3 regions of the Fontibacillus forbon genome follow, and region 1 is predicted to be linked to each of the others. Evidence: riboswitches for the same ligand, from Rfam matches in the RefSeq annotation. Region 1 holds a riboswitch; each other region holds the start of a gene.
The links. A riboswitch is a leader RNA that binds a small molecule or an ion and turns the genes downstream of it on or off. The one in region 1 is predicted to bind cobalamin.
Positions count from the first base shown of each region.

Region 2: linked by a shared signal. The riboswitch ahead of metE (5-methyltetrahydropteroyltriglutamate--homocysteine S-methyltransferase) and the one ahead of ACLB09_RS16900 (anaerobic ribonucleoside triphosphate reductase) in region 1 are both predicted to bind cobalamin.
Region 3: linked by a shared signal. The riboswitch ahead of ACLB09_RS11605 (ABC transporter substrate-binding protein) and the one ahead of ACLB09_RS16900 (anaerobic ribonucleoside triphosphate reductase) in region 1 are both predicted to bind cobalamin.

Region 1 covers NZ_JBKGFV010000004.1:241,975-247,630, reverse strand. Annotated here, with positions in the region: gene ACLB09_RS16910 (ribonucleoside-diphosphate reductase subunit alpha) at 1-1,176, opposite strand, end outside; gene nrdG (anaerobic ribonucleoside-triphosphate reductase activating protein) at 1,384-1,905, opposite strand; gene ACLB09_RS16900 (anaerobic ribonucleoside triphosphate reductase) at 1,902-3,887, opposite strand; cobalamin riboswitch at 4,069-4,300, opposite strand; gene ACLB09_RS16895 (MurR/RpiR family transcriptional regulator) at 4,478-5,308, opposite strand; gene ACLB09_RS16890 (cell division protein FtsQ) at 5,574-5,656, shown strand, end outside.
Region 2 covers NZ_JBKGFV010000002.1:113,852-119,507, forward strand. Annotated here, with positions in the region: gene ACLB09_RS07200 (metal-dependent hydrolase) at 1-344, opposite strand, end outside; gene ACLB09_RS07205 (hypothetical protein) at 660-986, shown strand; gene ACLB09_RS07210 (YjcZ family sporulation protein) at 1,047-1,142, opposite strand; gene ACLB09_RS07215 (FMN-dependent NADH-azoreductase) at 1,318-1,944, opposite strand; gene metE (5-methyltetrahydropteroyltriglutamate--homocysteine S-methyltransferase) at 2,059-4,356, opposite strand; cobalamin riboswitch at 4,525-4,719, opposite strand; gene ACLB09_RS07225 (helix-turn-helix transcriptional regulator) at 4,793-5,155, opposite strand; gene ACLB09_RS07230 (multicopper oxidase domain-containing protein) at 5,466-5,656, shown strand, end outside.
Region 3 covers NZ_JBKGFV010000002.1:1,001,760-1,007,415, reverse strand. Annotated here, with positions in the region: gene ACLB09_RS11610 (methyl-accepting chemotaxis protein) at 1-1,115, shown strand, start outside; cobalamin riboswitch at 1,217-1,420, shown strand; gene ACLB09_RS11605 (ABC transporter substrate-binding protein) at 1,608-2,618, shown strand; gene ACLB09_RS11600 (FecCD family ABC transporter permease) at 2,615-3,661, shown strand; gene ACLB09_RS11595 (ABC transporter ATP-binding protein) at 3,658-4,452, shown strand; gene cobT (nicotinate-nucleotide--dimethylbenzimidazole phosphoribosyltransferase) at 4,549-5,649, shown strand; gene ACLB09_RS11585 (bifunctional adenosylcobinamide kinase/adenosylcobinamide-phosphate guanylyltransferase) at 5,646-5,656, shown strand, end outside.

The sequences.
Region 1 (5,656 bases):
GAATTCGTTATCATAAAAGTCTTCCAGGCCGAGCGGACGGCCGCTTGCATCTTTCCAGCCCATCGTTTTCTTCACTTCGTGCGGGCAGAACAGATTCCATTCGCCGCGCGCTTCTACGGCTTCCATGAACAAGTCCGGCAGGCAGACGCCGTGGAACACGTCATGGGCGCGCATCCGCTCGTCGCCGTTGTTCAGCTTAAGGTCGAGGAAGGCGAGAATGTCTTTATGAAACACGTCCAGGTAAACGGCGATCGCGCCTTTGCGCGTGCCGAGCTGGTCGACGCTGACGGCCGTGTTGTTCAGCTGGCGAATCCACGGGATGACGCCGGAGCTGGTATTTTTGTGGCCGCGGATATCGGAGCCGCGGGCGCGCACTTTGCCGAGGTAGACGCCGATCCCGCCGCCCATTTTGCTGAGCCGGGCCACGTCGGTATTGGAGTCGAAAATGCCTTCCAGCGAGTCGTCCACCGTATCGATGAAGCAGCTGGAGAGCTGGCCGGCGACTTTTTTGCCCGCATTGGACATCGTCGGGGTGGCAGCCGTCATATAGATATTGCTCATCGCCCAATAAGCTTCCTTAACGAGCTCAAGGCGAGTTTCCGCAGGCTCCCGGTGCATGAGGTACATGGCGATGACCATATAACGTTCTTGCGGGAGCTCCATGATCCGGCCTTCGAAATCGGTCGCCAAATAGCGCTCGGTCAAAGTCAGAAGGCCGATGTAGTCAAACAGCAGGTCGCGGGAAGGATCGATGCATTGGCCCAATTCCTCGATTTGCTCCTTGGTGTAGTACTCCAGCAATTCCTCGCGGTAGATGCCGATTTTGCACAAATCGGTGATCAGATGATAGAACGAACCGTAAGGTTCTTCCGGATAGGCTTTGTAGCGGCGGTTGACGGCCGCTTTTTTGTAGAGGGAGGTCAGCAAAGAACGTGCTGCCGCAAACTTCCAGTCCGGCTCTTCTTTCGTGACGAGTTCTAGCGCCGACATCGTGAATGCGCTGCTGATTTCCTCTCCGGTTACTTCGTCGCGTCTAAGCTTGGCGTTTACGCCGCGCAGCAGGCGCTCCTTGTCCAGTGTATGTAATCCGTCCAGAATGCGATCGGCGTAAACGCCGAGACGATCGTTATCGAACGCAAGTTGACGGTTGTTAGGCTTGGTGACGAGTTGTGGCATGTAGAATTCCTCGCTTTCATGGCATGGGATGTGATGGACCGGACCGGTTTGAAGGTTTCGAATGCCGGTCGAATCTATAAATTTTCAATTCTCAAATTGAGAATAATCAAGGAAAAAGGGGCGCCCTCGGAATAGACGCCAGCGGTGATTTTTCTTTTCGCTATGAAAAGCATCACAGATTATCAATTATACTAGAAAGTCGGAAAGCTAGAAAGAGAAAGTTGGCTCCCAAAGGGCCGGTTGATCTTGCGACAGGCTGGCCGCAATATCGATGAGACGCTGGTTGGAGCTGCCTCTGTAGAGCAGGGAGGGGTCCCGCAGTTCTTCGACGAAACGTCCGTCTACCAGCACTTGGCAGCGTTCGAGCAATCGAAATTCCGGCGAATCCCGGTGTTCGGTCAATTCTTCGTACGTATACCCGCTGTAAATCCAGATGGGTATGGGCTGCCCGGCCTCGAGGCGCAAGTGATCGACAAAGGCGCCGACCTCGGCGGCGGAGAAAAACGGATCCCCGCCCAAAATGCTGACCCCGCTGAGCAGCGGGTTGTTTTTGATGTCGGTGATGATTTCCAGTTCGCGCTCCGGCGTCAGCAGCTCGCCGTAATTGAAGTTCCAGGTGGCTGCACTGAAGCAGCCTTTGCAGTAATGCCGGCAGCCGCTGACGAAGATGGCGGCACGAAGGCCTTCGCCTTCATTGATGGATTCCGGGTAGTAGCCGCATATGTTCATGAATCGTGTTTCACCCGGTCGCGGACTTCGGCCTGCTTCGCGGCATTGAAACGGGTCTGAAAATCACCTGTCAGATACCCGGTCACGCGGCGCAACCGGCGGATATAAACGTCCTTCTCGTGGCTATTGCAGGAAGGGCAGGTGGCCCCGATGATGCCCTCAAACCCGCACGCGGAGCAGCGGTCGATCGGATGGTTGATGCTAAAGTAGCTGACCTGCTGCGACAATGCATATTGAACGATTTGCAGGAATGCCGCCGGATTGCTGCGGGCGTTTCCGTTCAACTCGATATAAGAGATGGCTCCCGCATTGCACAGTCCGTGGAACGCGGCTTCCAGCCGAATCTTTTTCGCGGCGCTAATCTTGTAGTACACAGGGATGTGGAAAGAATTTGTGTAATACTCCCGGTCGACGACACCCGGCACCGTGCCGTAGAAAGCCCGGTCACGCTTGGTGAATTTGCCGGACAACCCTTCCGCCGGCGTGGCGAATAACGTGATGTTCAGGTTGTGCAATTCGCCTTGTCTGTCGCAGTAGTCGCGCATATAGGCAATCAGATCGTAAGCTTTTTGGTAAACCTGTTCGTCTTCGCCATGATGCTTGCCGTACATGGCCTTCATGCATTCCGCCAGCCCGATGAATCCGATGGACAGGGAGCCGTGTTTGATCAATTCGCCGACGTTTTCCTCCGGGTCCAGCTTCTCGCCGCCTTCCCAAACGCCTTCGCGCATCATGAAATCGGACGCTTTCGCTTTTTGCGCGGCTTGGATTTTGAAGCGATGAAGCAGTCCTTCCAGCGCGATGTCGAGGTAATGGTCGAGTTCATGGTAGAAGCCGCGCTCATCCGCAACGTTTCTCCGTCCCAACGCGATCCCGTGCTCAAGTCCGAGCTTGACGAGGTTTAGCGTATTAAAGGAAAGATTGCCTTTTCCGGACAGGTGATTGCGTCCGAAGCGGTCGCTCAGCACCCGCGTGCGGCAGCCCATCGTAGCGAATTCGGTATCCGGATCGGTTGGATCGTAGTGCATGAGATTCAACGGGGCATCCAGGTTGGCGAAGTTCGGATACAGCCGCTTGGCCGAGCATTCCGCCGACTTCAAAAAGAGATGATAGTTCGGCTCGCCCGGGTTTTGGTTGACGCCTTGCTTGCATTTGAAAATCTGGATCGGGAAGATCGGCGTTTCTCCGCTGCCGAGTCCGCGCATCGTAGCCGTCAGCAGGGAGCTGATGACGAGTTGGCCTTCCGGCGACGTGCAGGTGCCGTAGTTGATGCTGGTGAACGGAATTTGTCCTCCCGCGCGGCTGGACATCGTATTCAGGTTGTGAATCAGACTCTCCGCGCCTTGCAGTGTCTCGCTTTCGGTTTCTTTTAACGCATATTTAAAAGATTTCGGATATTGGGCTTGAAGGTCGCTGCGGCTCATGTCGATTACACCGCCAAAGTCCGCCTCGCCATTGCCTTCCTCGAAATACTCCAGTCCTTTGCGGAAGTATTTGGCGAAGGATTTTGCCACGTAAGGAGCCAGGTCGTAATCAAGCATGTTGGCCGATACGCCGCCGTATTGGGAGTTTTGCTGGGATTGGAAAATAATCGCGACGAGCGCCATCGCGGTCATGATCGAGTTCGGCGGACGGACGCTGCCGTTGCCGGTGTTGAAGCCTTCGCGCAGCAGTTTGGCAAACGGAATGAAAATGCAATTCGTCGTGCCGATCGCGTATTGATCGAGGTCATGCACATAGACTACATTGTCCTTGATCGCCTGGACGACCCGGGGCGGCATGACAAAATGGTTTGCATACCATTTCGAGTACTCGCTGCCGAATTTGCTCATTTTGCCGGAGAAGCTTTCCCCGTTCAAGTTGGCGTTTTCCCGCAAGACCTCCAAATTCGAGCTCTCGACGATTTCTTCGCCAAGGCGGATAACCTCTTCCATCATTTGCTCCCGGTTTGTTTCCGTATCGATCCGATTCATTAATGCCATGTAATAGTTCTCCTCCCCGATAACTAGGTAAAATCCCATATAAAAAGCATTTCCAACCCGGCAAGGCCGAAAATGCCCGAATGTCTCCAGAATGATAGCTGTAGGAAGGCGGAACCATGAAGTCAAAATCAAAGCTATGTAAGAGCTGCATCGGACACCTCCCTGTTCCTCGCAGGTTAGCGCGGTGTCTTCCAAACGGGCAGGTCTCCTGGCTTTCGGTCATGCGCCGGCGCCTTCCCGGGGGAGTTATAGAACTCCCTTAGTGGCATTATGCCGGCGAATTGCCTTGGGATGATCACAAGAGATTCCCAAGCGCTCCGATTACAGTGGCGGGACCGCAGCGGATTCGCACCGCCTTCCCTTTTAAGACCCGGCGTCTAGGGCGCCGGACCACCCGTTCACACTATATTTTGTTGTCTTGTAAATATATTAACCCCATATATTGTGTTTGTAAATGGGCCTAGCTTAAATTGAACGGCTGAAAAAAATGAAAAATCCCCTGAAAGCAACCGCAGTGCGGTCCAGCGGGGATGAAAAATTTTTTTGAAATTTTTAGTCCGAAAATTCCGAAACCAGGTTTGTCCCATGGATTATCTTGGAAGCTCCTGGGCGTATTTTTTTCTTAGCTGATTCAACTCGTTCAACTTGTGCAGATGATCCTCCGGATTCCTCATTCCTACCGCGACAATCAAATTTTCTACTATAAACGTAGGGGCAATCATGGAGTGGAATTCCCACGTTTCTCCCCGGCTGGCAAACAGCGTGATATCGCATTGATCGGAAAAGTCGGCAACGAGCCGGTCCGTGATGAGCAAAGTCCGGTAACCGGTCTCTTTGGCATGATCGACGATCACCTTCGCTTCCGGCAGCAGCCGGACGAACCCGAACAGGACCACGAGATCTTCCCCTGTCAGGTGAAGAAGATCCTCAAACAACTCGCTCCCGCCGCGGTCCAAGCGATGGAGAGACAGGCCGAATCGGCCGAGCCTGTAATGAAGCAGCTCCGTGAGCCCGGCCGAAGGGCCCGGACCATAGATGTAGATGCGCCTTGCCGAGGTCAGGGCGGTGACGGCGGCTTCGAAGGAATCGGCAGAGTAGTGGGTCAGCGTTTCTTCGAGATGCCTCATGCTTGTTGCGAGAAACTGCTGGGGGAGCGGGCTGGCGTCCGCTTTGTCCATAATGTTTTTCATTTTTGCCGCAGGCGTCACATCGAGTTGACTCCTCAGCTTGGTTTTGAAATCTTTTATATTTTTGAAACCGACCGTGCGCCAAAACCGCGAGACCGAGGCAATGCTCAGCCCCAGCGCGTCGGCAATTTCCTGTTCGGTGGAGAACAGGACGGTTTGCGAGTTTTTTTGGATATAATCCGCAATTTTAAACTGGCCCGGTGACAGGGCCTCGGTATTCCAGTCCAGCTTCACGAGATATGCCCTCACTTTCTTTGTCTGGTGCTTGATAGAAATAGATTAACATACCGGATTTAATAAGGGCAAAAGCGATACGTATCCAATCGGAGAAACAAGGGGCGCGTTGATGATGACGTGTATTTTTTCATTATTATAATTTATGTAATTTTATTTACATGATTTTAACGTTCCCGGACATCGAATTTAATAATTGGATTCTATATTGGGATTAGCCTGAAGCAAGGGCGTTTGAACAACTTAATTCAAGGAGGGGAAGCAAGTGATTCGGTCCCAAAAAAGATATGTGCTTACGCAATCGCAAAAAATGATGGTGTTTATTTTGTCTATGTCCCTGTACGGCTT
Region 2 (5,656 bases), on a different contig from region 1:
TGATCATTAAACATATCGATTAAGGTATGCGAGGCATAGGCGAGTATTGCGGTCCAGTAAAATAATTCCGGTAAAGCCGACAGCAGGCTGGCCAGCGCCAGAATAAAGATGAGCGAGTGCGTCAAGGTCCTGTGTTTGACCTTCAGCAAGTGCAAACCCCACGATATCGGTAATAGAATCTTTGCCATAGTCGACCCTTTCTTGTCGATATCGGCAAGAGGGCCAGCCACGCACCCGATCAAGAGGGCTACTCCTCCCTCCCAAGTCAATAGGGGCTGATGGAAATAAGACAGTACGCATTCGGCCGTCAACAAACCGGCCAGGCTGTGAGTTTTCTGAAGCATATGTAATCCTCCAAGTTTCTTCATGATGTCTCAGGTCATTATAGCAAACAAAAGTCTTCTGGCTTCCCGATATTAATCAAACCAATCTCTCAATATATTCATAGATTCACCCAATGAACACGAACGTTTGTTTGTATTATATGCTAATTGATGTTTGAAAATCAATGTATTTCCATCCTCAAAAAACAGTGGCAGTACAGACTCGTGCTTCGGGTCTGCTGCCACTGTCTTAACTTATTCTTTCTTAAAATAACGAACGTTGAAATGCTATAAAGCATAGTATGAATTACTTATATAAAGGAGGAATCGCTGATTATGAGTCTTCAGCATGGAAGTTATCAACAGAACGTGCTTTATCAGGCGGACAAACACCTAGTCCAAAACTTAAAGGACGCAAGAAATCATGTACATCATATTTGTAGTCTGCATAAAAACAAGGTCGTGAAAATTGAAACATTAGACGGCCAAACGTTCGTGGGTAGAATAATTAATTGCAATAAGGGCTTGCTGTATTTGGCAGTACGCAACCCCCATCACGGAACGCAACGGGCGTTTTTTGGTAATCCTTACTACAACGATGATGAGCTTATTCTGACTCTCGTGCTTTACGAATTGCTCGTTATTACCTTGTTATCCACGTAACTTGCATTATTGAGTCTTCCTTGCGTTGTTGATTTCAGTTAATGTGATCGGATCACATCATTAGAACGTTCTGAGAACAATGACCAACAGAATGTAAAGAACCAAGATCGTTGCAGTAGAAGTGAATCCACCAAAAGCTCCTTTGCAATCGCCCATTTATTTCCCCTCCTTGAATGTAATCAGTTTACACAACCATACTATGTAACTGAACCTATCCCTGTATGGACTATAACCTAAATGACATTAAATAAAAAAAATGGGCTATTCTGCAGGTGATGACCTCTCACCTTGTCAGAATAGCCCATTGACTCTAATTGCCTGCGAAATCTAATTAGAACTTGGCAGCCAGGTCCGCAGCGCGTTTCACGCCGTCCTGTACGATGGCTTCAGCGCGGTCCGGGAATTGGTTATGCCCTTCAACAACCACGGTTTCGGGATTGGTAATTCCCCAGAATGCCAGCGAAGTAGCCATGTATTTCATAGACATTTCTACGTCCGCCATCGGAGCTTCGGAATAAACGCCGCCGCGAGCTTGCAGCAAGGCGACTTTTTTGTCCCCAACCAGACCAACCGGTCCTTCAGCCGTATATTTGAATGTTTTGCCTGCTTGGTTCAAATAGAACATATAAGTCAGCAATTGAGCCGGAATCGTGAAGTTCCAGAGCGGGAATGCGAATACGACTTTATCGGCGCCAAGGAACTGATCCAGGTACGTATTTGCCAAATCGGCGGCTTTTTGTTCTTCCGGTGTTACCGGAATACCTTTACCCAGTTTGAACAAGCCATTCAGCATATCGTTATCATAATACGGAAGATCCGCTTCGAACAGGTTCAACTCGGTGATCATGTCTTCCGGATGAGTTTCTCTGTATGTTTTCAAGAAGCTTTCATACAGCTTGACGGTAGCCGATTGGTCTACCGGACGGTTGTTGGCTTTAACAAATAATACGTGTGACATGGTGTGATTTCCCTCCCGTTATCTATAACACTAACTATTTTTCTTGTACTTTATAATTTATAGTACAGTAAGGGTCATCCACCTGTCAAATGCAGAATTTTGCTAACTCATAAACTAAACCACGGAGTTCGAGGAGGCAAGCGCCTGGCGGCTGCGCTCTGCGGCACCCACCATATTTTTCAATGCCGCAACGGTTTCCTCCTGGCCTCTGGTCTTTAGCCCGCAATCCGGGTTGATCCAGAACAGTTCCGGATCCAGCACTTGAAGCGCCCGCCGGATCATGGACACCATTTCCTCCTCGGAAGGCACACGGGGACTGTGAATATCATAGACTCCCAGCCCAATGCCAAGCGGATAGGTGTGATCCTCAAAGCTCTGAATGAGCTCGCCGTGGCTGCGTGACGTCTCGATGGATATCACGTCCGCATCCAGCGCCTGGATCGAGCCCAGCATATCATGGAACTCGCAATAGCACATGTGGGTATGAATTTGCGTCGTTTCTAGAACGGTGGATGTCGATATTTTGAAAGCTTTTACGGCCCAATCCAGATAACGATCCCGATCTTTCGGCTTCAGCGGAAACCCTTCCCGTAGCGCCGGCTCGTCCACCTGGATCATGGTAATGCCTGCCTTTTCAAGCGCCTCCACTTCATGGCGAAGCGCCAAGGCGATTTGATAAGCCACGGTCTCCCGGGATACGTCGCTGCGGACGAAAGACCAGTTCAAAATCGTAACCGGACCCGTAAGCATCCCCTTGACAGGTTTGGAACTTAACGACTGGGCATACGCCGTCTCCTTAACGGTCATAGGCTGGTCGAATTCCACGTCGCCGTAAATAAGCGGCGGCTTCACGCAGCGCGTGCCGTACGATTGAACCCAGCCCCCCCTCGTAAAGGCAAATCCAGGGAGCTTTTCGCCGAAAAACTCCACCATATCGGTCCGTTCGAATTCTCCATGGACCAGGACATCCAGGCCGATCTCTTCCTGAATCGTGATCCACTTCTCAATTTCCGTCCGGATAAACTCGTCATACCGCTCTGCCGACCACTCTCCTTTGCGCCATTTCTGTCTGGCTGCACGAACCTCAGCGGTTTGAGGGAAGCTCCCTATGGTCGTCGTCGGCAGTAGCGGCAAATTCCATTTGGCTTGCTGCTTCAAACGGCGCCGGACAAACTCGCTGCTGCGTTCCGATGGCTGCTGGGAGATCGTAAGAACCGCATCCTGAACCTGTTTACGGCTACGCGAAGCATCCGTGGACAAAAGCTTCAAAGCATCGCTGTTTGCAGCAAACAAGGCCGGAGTCGATCCTGTCTTTGCCGCCTGGCATAAAGCCGAAATCTCCTCCAGTTTTTCTTCCGCGAAAGCGAGCGCTTCATGCAATACAGGAGGCAATCCCGTTTCTGCTTTGGCGGATACCGGCACATGAAGCAAGCTGCAAGACGGCTGGATGATAAGATCCGCAGAGGATGAAGTTAATGTCCCGATTTCATTCAACAATTGCCGGGTCTCCGGAAGGTCGGTACGCCAAATGTTGCGCCCGTCGACCACACCAGCCGCCAACGTTTTGTCTGCAGGAAATCCAAATTGACGAAGCGCCTGTAAATTCCCCTCTTTTCCATGCACAAAATCAAGACCGATTCCTTTCACCGGCAAAGCAACGATTTGCTCATACTTTTCTACGGCATCGAAATAAGTTTGCAGCAAGATTGATAACCCCGGGACTTCACGAGAGATGGTTTCATATATCTCTTGAACCAGCTTTAAGTCCTCTTCCGATACCGAGGTGACCAGTGCCGGTTCATCCACCTGCACCCAGGCTGCACCTTCGTCCTGTAATTCGCGCAAAACCTGCACATATAATGGCAGCAGTTTATGGCCCCACTCCTGAAGACGGTTTGAAGCGCCTTTGGACAGTTTAAGGAAAGTATACAACCCCAACAGTACCGGCTTGCCTTCGATCCCCAACTCCGACTTGGCTTCCCGGTAGTAAGACAGCGGAATATTCACCGTCAGTTCCGGCTCTCTTCCCTCAAGTTCGGGTACGATATAATGATAGTTCGTGTTGAACCATTTCGTCATTTCGCTGGCTGCAGCGGTTTTGTTGCCTCTGGCAATAGCAAAGTATGTAGCGAGCGGCACCGGCCCGCCATGGTATTCAAATCGTTCCGGAACAAGCCCGAACATCACGGCCGTATCCAAGACTTGATCGTAGTAGGTGAAGTCTCCGACCGGTATCAAGTCGATCCCTTTTTCCTTCTGCAATTTCCAGTGATTGCGGCGGATTTCGCCAAGCCGGTCGTGCAGGTCCTCCTCACCGATCTTTCCGCTCCAAAAAGCCTCGATCGCCTTTTTCCATTCCCGCTCTCTACCGATCCTAGGATAGCCCGAATTGCCGCTCAATATCTTGTTCAAATCTCATTCCTCCCCTTCTTTTCCTTACCGGTTGGTTGATTGATTGACACAAATAACGAATGAATAAAGCTGCACAAAAAAGGCCTTCTCTAGTCAATGCTAAAGAAGACCTTCGTATACAGATGCGATGGCTCGATCTTTAACACCTCCCTATCTCCCGTAGGTACAGCAGTGTTGCTAGAACAGGCAGGTCTCCTGGCTCCAGAATCATCGCCGGATACAGCCTTCCCGGTGTCCTGGACACCAGTGGCATGATACGCATCACGACTTCTCTGTTACAGTGGCGGGACCGCGCCGGCATTGCACCGGACTTCCCTTTTAAGCTCCAGCCGCGGCTGGAACACCTATTCCCACAATATTCAGTTATGAATATGCACTAAATACTACCGATTGTTGTGACATAATTCAACAGTAATCTTATCGGATTCGGATTAATTCAAACGAAATTATCCGCTACCGCCTTATGAAGCATGCCGATGCAGCGGTCGAGGTCCGTTTTAATTTGTTTCTTGTATAGTGCTGCTTTCTCCGCACCGTCATCAGTAAAGTGGTATAAGACGATTTCCTGAAAATCCACACTCGGATCGTTTCCTTTCAACTGCTTGGTCCGGTACAAAACACCTTCCTGCACCAACTCATGGAGAGCGCGATAAATCTCGCTTTGCGGTGGCACATAGCCGAACGGTTTGAATTCTTCCTTCAACTCTTCCAGTATTTGATATCCGTATCCTCTGCGATGCTCCACTTTAGTAATCAGATACAATTTGATATACGCCCTTTGGGCAATCATGAATGCCATTCGCTCACCTCACCCCCGTTCCTTTAAATATACCCAATATATGAAATATTCACAACAGTTGGATTAATTGTCTTTTTATACATGGATGATAGGTTTCTAGAAAAGGAGATATGATGGATTATATTCGGAGTAACTGGAACGGGGATTTGAATTTCTATTGTGAATTTTTCATATATTGAAATAATAGCAATAAGAGATGTTACGAATTTCCGACACGTCCGAAAATGTGCTTTCCGTCACAAGGGGGGGTCCGAATTCATCTTAATCTTAAGTTATTGAAATTGTATTTTCTTCAAGGAGGTTCGCCCCTATGAAAATTGCGAAATCGGCCTTTTTCATCCTATCCTGCCTCATCGTAATTTCGGTGGTCTGGCTTGCTCCTCCCCCGGCTCAAGTCAGCGAATCCGAACCGGAACAGGAGGTTCAAAAAGTCAATCAGCACCCGGTAGAACCGGTTATCCATCGCGATGGCGACACCGTTCATATAGAAATGACCGCCCA
Region 3 (5,656 bases), on a different contig from region 1:
CGGATCAACTGCATATCCGCAGCGAGAAGACGCTGTCCGAAGCTTCGCGGATCACGGAAGCCCTCGCAGAGGCAGACGGGACGATTCGCTCGCTGGCGGAGTCCCAGCAGTCGATCAACGGACCGATGAACGATCTGGAGCGCAATACGAGACAACTTGGAGCCTTATATCGGGAGCTTGAAGGGATATCCGGCGAAGTATTGCTGCTCGCCCTGAATGCATCCATTGAGGCGGCAAGACTGGGGGAACAGGGTAAAGGTTTTGACGTAGTGGCCATGAGAATGCGCCAACTTGCCGAGCAGAGCAGCAAGGCGATCGGCAGTTCCGCCCCTCTGTTCCGGCAAATCACGGATGAGGTGGACCGGGTTAAGGATACGCTCCGGGATGGAAGAAAATCGGCGATGGACGGCATCGAATTGCTGAAATCGATGGGGAAGGACATCCTGTTCATTTCCGACGAGGTGGCCGAAGTGAACGGGCTGGTGGCCGAGACTGGACGGCGAAGCCGGGAACAATCGGAGATGACGCGGAATATGGAAAGCATGATGAAGGAAGTTCATGCGGGCCTTAACCGGAGTATCTCCCATGTGGAGGGTGCCTTGTCCCGGATGGAATCCCAGAGGGGGCATATCGGCAAGCTTCAAAGTGTTGCCGGCGGCCTGCACCGGGCGCAAGAGGAACTGCTATCTTCGTTGGAGGCGGTCCGGGGAAGTTCGGCCTCGGAGGAAACGGAGGAACAAAAAGCTGCGGTACGGGAACTGGGCCTGGTTTATGCCAGAAGACTTCAGGAAACGGCGAACAACAGCACAATGCTCTTGATGCGGGAATTTGAGCACCGCGTCGTTTTGGAGCGGCTCCTGGAAGGGGAGACGGGACTGGAAGCCGCATGGACAAACCGGTCCGACGGTTCTTTTGTCGTATCGATTCCAGAGGCGGGACTGCTCAATGCCAAGGGTCGCGATTGGTTCCGAGGTGCCATGAACGGGGAAACGGTCATTTCGGAGGTTTATGTATCGGCAATCACCAAGCGGCGTTGCATCACTTTGTCTGTTCCCATTTTAAAAGAAGGAGATGTTATCGGGGTATTGGGGGCCGATTTGTCCGTAGATCATTAAAGTTAGAATGACCGTTATGCTGGCCGATAGCCCGTATCGCATATTGTAAATTTTAAGCTTATCCCCTATAATCCATAGAGAAAGAAAGCCTAGATTCAAGCGAATAGAAAGTGCCCGTAGGTCCTGGAGCATGCTTGCCGCAAGCTTCGGGTTAAAAGGGAAGCCGGTGTAAATCCGGCACGGTCCCGCCACTGTGTACAGGGACGAAACTCATTTTGCCACTGTCGTACGGAAAAGTATGATGGGAAGGCGAGTTTTCGTCGCGGCCTGATAGTCAGGAGACCTGCCAACGGGAGTTTTAGACGGTCCTTCGAGGAAAGGATAACGTTCTGCTAATGAAGACGGAAACCGGTCTTGCGTGATTGACTTGAAGTTTCCGTAAATGACTTTGTAGACGTAACCCATCCGCTCAGGATGGGTTTTTCTTGTGGAATAGGGCTTCGCTTTGGCTCAGGCGTTTCTTAAAACAAGAAACCCGAAGGAGAGGGACTAATGAAGAAGTGGACTAAGGTTTGGGGGATTTGGCTGCTGGCGCTTTTGCTGCTCGTTACCGCCGGTTGCGGAGCGAATAACACAAACAGCACGGCGGACAATAGCAACAACGCGGGTCAGACTCAAGAACAGCAAACAAACGGTGCAAACGCACCGGAGCAGGAAGAACTTCATACGACTTACCCGCTTACCGTAAAGGATGCTTACGGAAGTGAATTTACGTTTGAATCCGCACCGCAGCGGATCGTCTCGCTGGCACCTTCGGAGACGGAAGGCTTGTTCGCCCTTGGTTTGGATGAACAAATCGTTGGGGTTTCCGATAACGACGACTACCCTGAAGCGGCTAAAGATAAGCCGAAAATGGGCGGTTTTCAGGTGAATGTTGAAGCGGTAGTAGCAGCGCAGCCGGATCTGGTACTGGCTGGAAGTCTGATCGGCGAAGATACGGTCAAGAGTTTGACCGATCTCGGGATGAAAGTGTTTCGCTCCAATCCCAAAACGATCGACGGGGTAATGGACAATATTAAAACGGTCGGCGAGATCACCGACCATCAGAACGAGGCAAAAGAAGTAACCGAACAAATGAAAGCTGAGCTGGACAAAGTTACCGAAGCCGTTAAATCTTTGACAGCCGATCAGAAGAAGAAAGTGTATATTGAGTTTTCTCCCGGTTGGACCGTAGGCAAAGGCGAGTTTATGGATGAAATGATCACACTTGCCGGCGGGGAAAACGTGGCTTCCGACATTACCGGTTGGAGCGAGATTAACGAAGAAAACATTATTAAAGCAAATCCGGACGTCATTTTATATGCGAAAAGTGTAATCGATGAGAATAACCGTACATTGGCCGAAATTATCAAAGGCCGCGGCGGCTGGGATCAAATCACGGCTGTGAAGGAAGACCGCATTGTGGGAATGGATGACAATTTATTGAGCCGTCCGGGTCCGCGCGTGACTCAGGGATTAATTGAAGTAGCGAAAGCGATTTACCCGGATTTGATCCAACCATGAGGTCAAAGCTGGCAGGTTACGGGACGATCGGCCTGGGATTGCTTCTCTTTACGCTGCTGATCTGCATCGGGTTCGGTTCCGTTCACTTGCCGGCAGGTGAAATCGTCGGGATTCTGCTGCATCGGATTCCGGGTCTCGGAGAATGGATCGAGCCTGATTGGAGCGTGGCTTCCGAACAAATCGTGATGCAGGTACGCCTGCCGCGCGTGTTGCTTGGCATGTTGGTAGGAGCTTCGCTTTCGGTGGCAGGCGCCGCGTTTCAAGGCGTGCTCCGCAATCCGCTTGCAGATCCCTTCACCTTGGGGGTTTCCTCGGGTTCGGCGTTAGGCGCGGCCGTGCTGATCTTTTTCGGCTGGCAATTTTCACTGCTCGGCATATTCACGCTTCCGGTGGTAGCTTTTCTGACCGGGGCGGCTACGCTGTGGATCGTAATGCGGCTGGCCAGGGAGAATGGAAAAATCCCGATCGAGAGTTTGATATTATCGGGTGTGGTTATGCAGTCTTTTCTCGGTGCGGTCGTCTCCTTTCTGACGGCGATGTCGAAAAGAACGGTAAATGAAATATTGTATTGGACGATGGGAAGCCTGAGTCTGCGAGGATGGTCGTATACGGCCATCCTGCTTCCATATTTGGCGTTGGGAGGATTGTTCCTGTGGAGCCGTGCCCGTTCCCTGAACCTGCTGGCATTGGGTGAACGTCAGGCGTCTCATTCCGGGTTGAATGTGGAGTCGACGAAGTTGGTCATTTTGCTCGTGGCTACGCTGATGACTGCCGCGGCCGTATCGGTTTCCGGCGTGATCGGGTTTGTCGGCCTTGTGATTCCCCACATGATCCGGCTCATCACGGGTCCGGACTATCGGCTTATTATCCCGCTCTCCGCGCTCGGAGGCGGCATTTTCATGATGTGGAGCGACCTTGCGGCCCGCTCGTTGCTTGCGCCAACGGAAATCCCGCTCGGGGTAATCACGGCTTTTGTCGGCGCTCCGTTTTTCGCTTTTTTGTTATATAAAAAGAAAAAAGCGCGGGAGAGGGAGATGTCATGATCGAGGTGAAGAATGCCGCAAAATCATATGGGCGTCTGAACGCGTTAAGAGATATCGATTGGAAGATAGAGCCCGGGGAATTTTGGGGAGTGATCGGGCCTAACGGAAGCGGAAAAAGCACTTTGCTTGGTCTGATTTCCGGGATTGAGTCACCGGACCGGGGCCAAATCAAACTGGCTGGTCATCCGCTGTCCTCATACAGCCGTAAAGAGTTATCCCGGAAGCTCGCGGTACTTCAGCAAGACGGGCTTCCGCCCGTTTCTTTTACCGTCCGGGAAGTCATCGAAATGGGCAGGTTCCCTTTTCAGGATTGGCGGGGAAGGGAAAAAGACGGACAAGCGGAGAGATTAATGCAGGATATTATGGACAGGCTGGAACTTGGAAGTCTGGCAGAACGCCCGCTAAGCAGTCTCAGTGGGGGCCAAAGGCAGCGGGCCGCGCTTGGTAAGGTAATGGCGCAACAGCCTGAGGTCGTATTGCTTGATGAACCGACAACCTATCTGGATATCCGTTATCAGATGCAGTTTATGGAGCTTGTTGCAGGCTGGCAACGCGAGGAAGGTTTGACCGTCATCTCCGTCATGCACGATCTGAATCTGGCCTCGCTTTATTGTGATCGCCTGCTTGTTTTAAACGAAGGCAGTTTGGCGGCTCAAGGAACTCCGTCCGAAATTCTGGTTCCGGGAATGATTGAATCGGTATTTGAAGTGAAATCCCACAGCGTGGCTCATCCCGACACCGGTGTTCCTCAACTGCTGCTGCAGAAGGCGACGGGAAAGCGGGCTGATTAGACTAGTAATTAATGATGCTGTTCTTTTTCCGTTCAAGATAATAATGGTAGAATGGTATCAATGGAATCATAGACGAAAAAAGAGAGGTGTTAACCGATGAGTCGCTCCATAATGGATATCGCCGGATCGGTACAAGCCCTGGATCCGGTTGCTTCAGCAGCGGCGGCAGAGCATTTGGACCGTTTGACCAAACCGCCCGGAAGTCTCGGCAAGCTGGAATCCTTAGCGGTGAAACTGGCAGGAATCACGGGAAAAACGCAGCCGTCCTTCCCGAATCGGGGGGTGGTCGTCATGGCCGCCGATCACGGGGTGTGCGAAGAGGGGATCAGCGCGTTTCCTGCAGAAGTTACTCCTCAGATGGTGCTTAACTTTCTTTCCGGAGGCGCGGCTGTGAACGTCCTCGCCCGCCAAGCGGGAGCGGAAGTGATGTGCGTCGATGTAGGGGTCAATGCGGAGATTAACCATCCGGGCCTCATCTCGCGTAAGATTCGTTATGGTACGGGCAACATGGTATCCGGGCCGGCTATGAGCCGGGAAGAAGCCGAAGCTGCTTTGATGGCTGGCGTTGAAGTCGTAGAAGATGCGATCCGCAGAGGGGTCTCCTTGTTTGTTACCGGGGAAATGGGTATCGGCAATACGACAGCCAGTGCAGCACTTATGAGCGCATTTACGGGGATTTCGACTTTGGAAACAGTTGGTCGCGGAACGGGAATCAATGATGACCGGATGCGCCATAAAGTCCTTGTCGTAGAGCGGGCATTGGAGTTAAACCGTCCGGATCTGTCCGATCCGGTAGATGTGCTCGCCAAGGTTGGAGGGCTTGAGATTGCCGGATTAACCGGAGTTATTCTGGGCGCTGCGTCCCATCACTGTCCGGTTGTGCTTGATGGGTTCATTTCCGGAGCGGCGGCGCTTGCGGCTCAACGGCTGGCACCGGAGTCGGTGAATTATATGATTGCTTCCCATGTTTCGCAGGAGCAGGGCCATGTATATCTGTTAAAAGCGCTTGGCCTCGAACCCATGCTTCAACTGGACATGCGTCTTGGCGAAGGTACGGGCGGCGTCTTGGCGCTTCACCTGGTGGACGCGGCTTGCCGGATTATGGCCGAGATGGCTACGTTCGAGAGCGCCGGGGTTTCAACGGGGGAAGCAGCAGATACGGAGGGCGCGGAATCTGCCGGGGAGGCGCGGGGATGATCGTGAC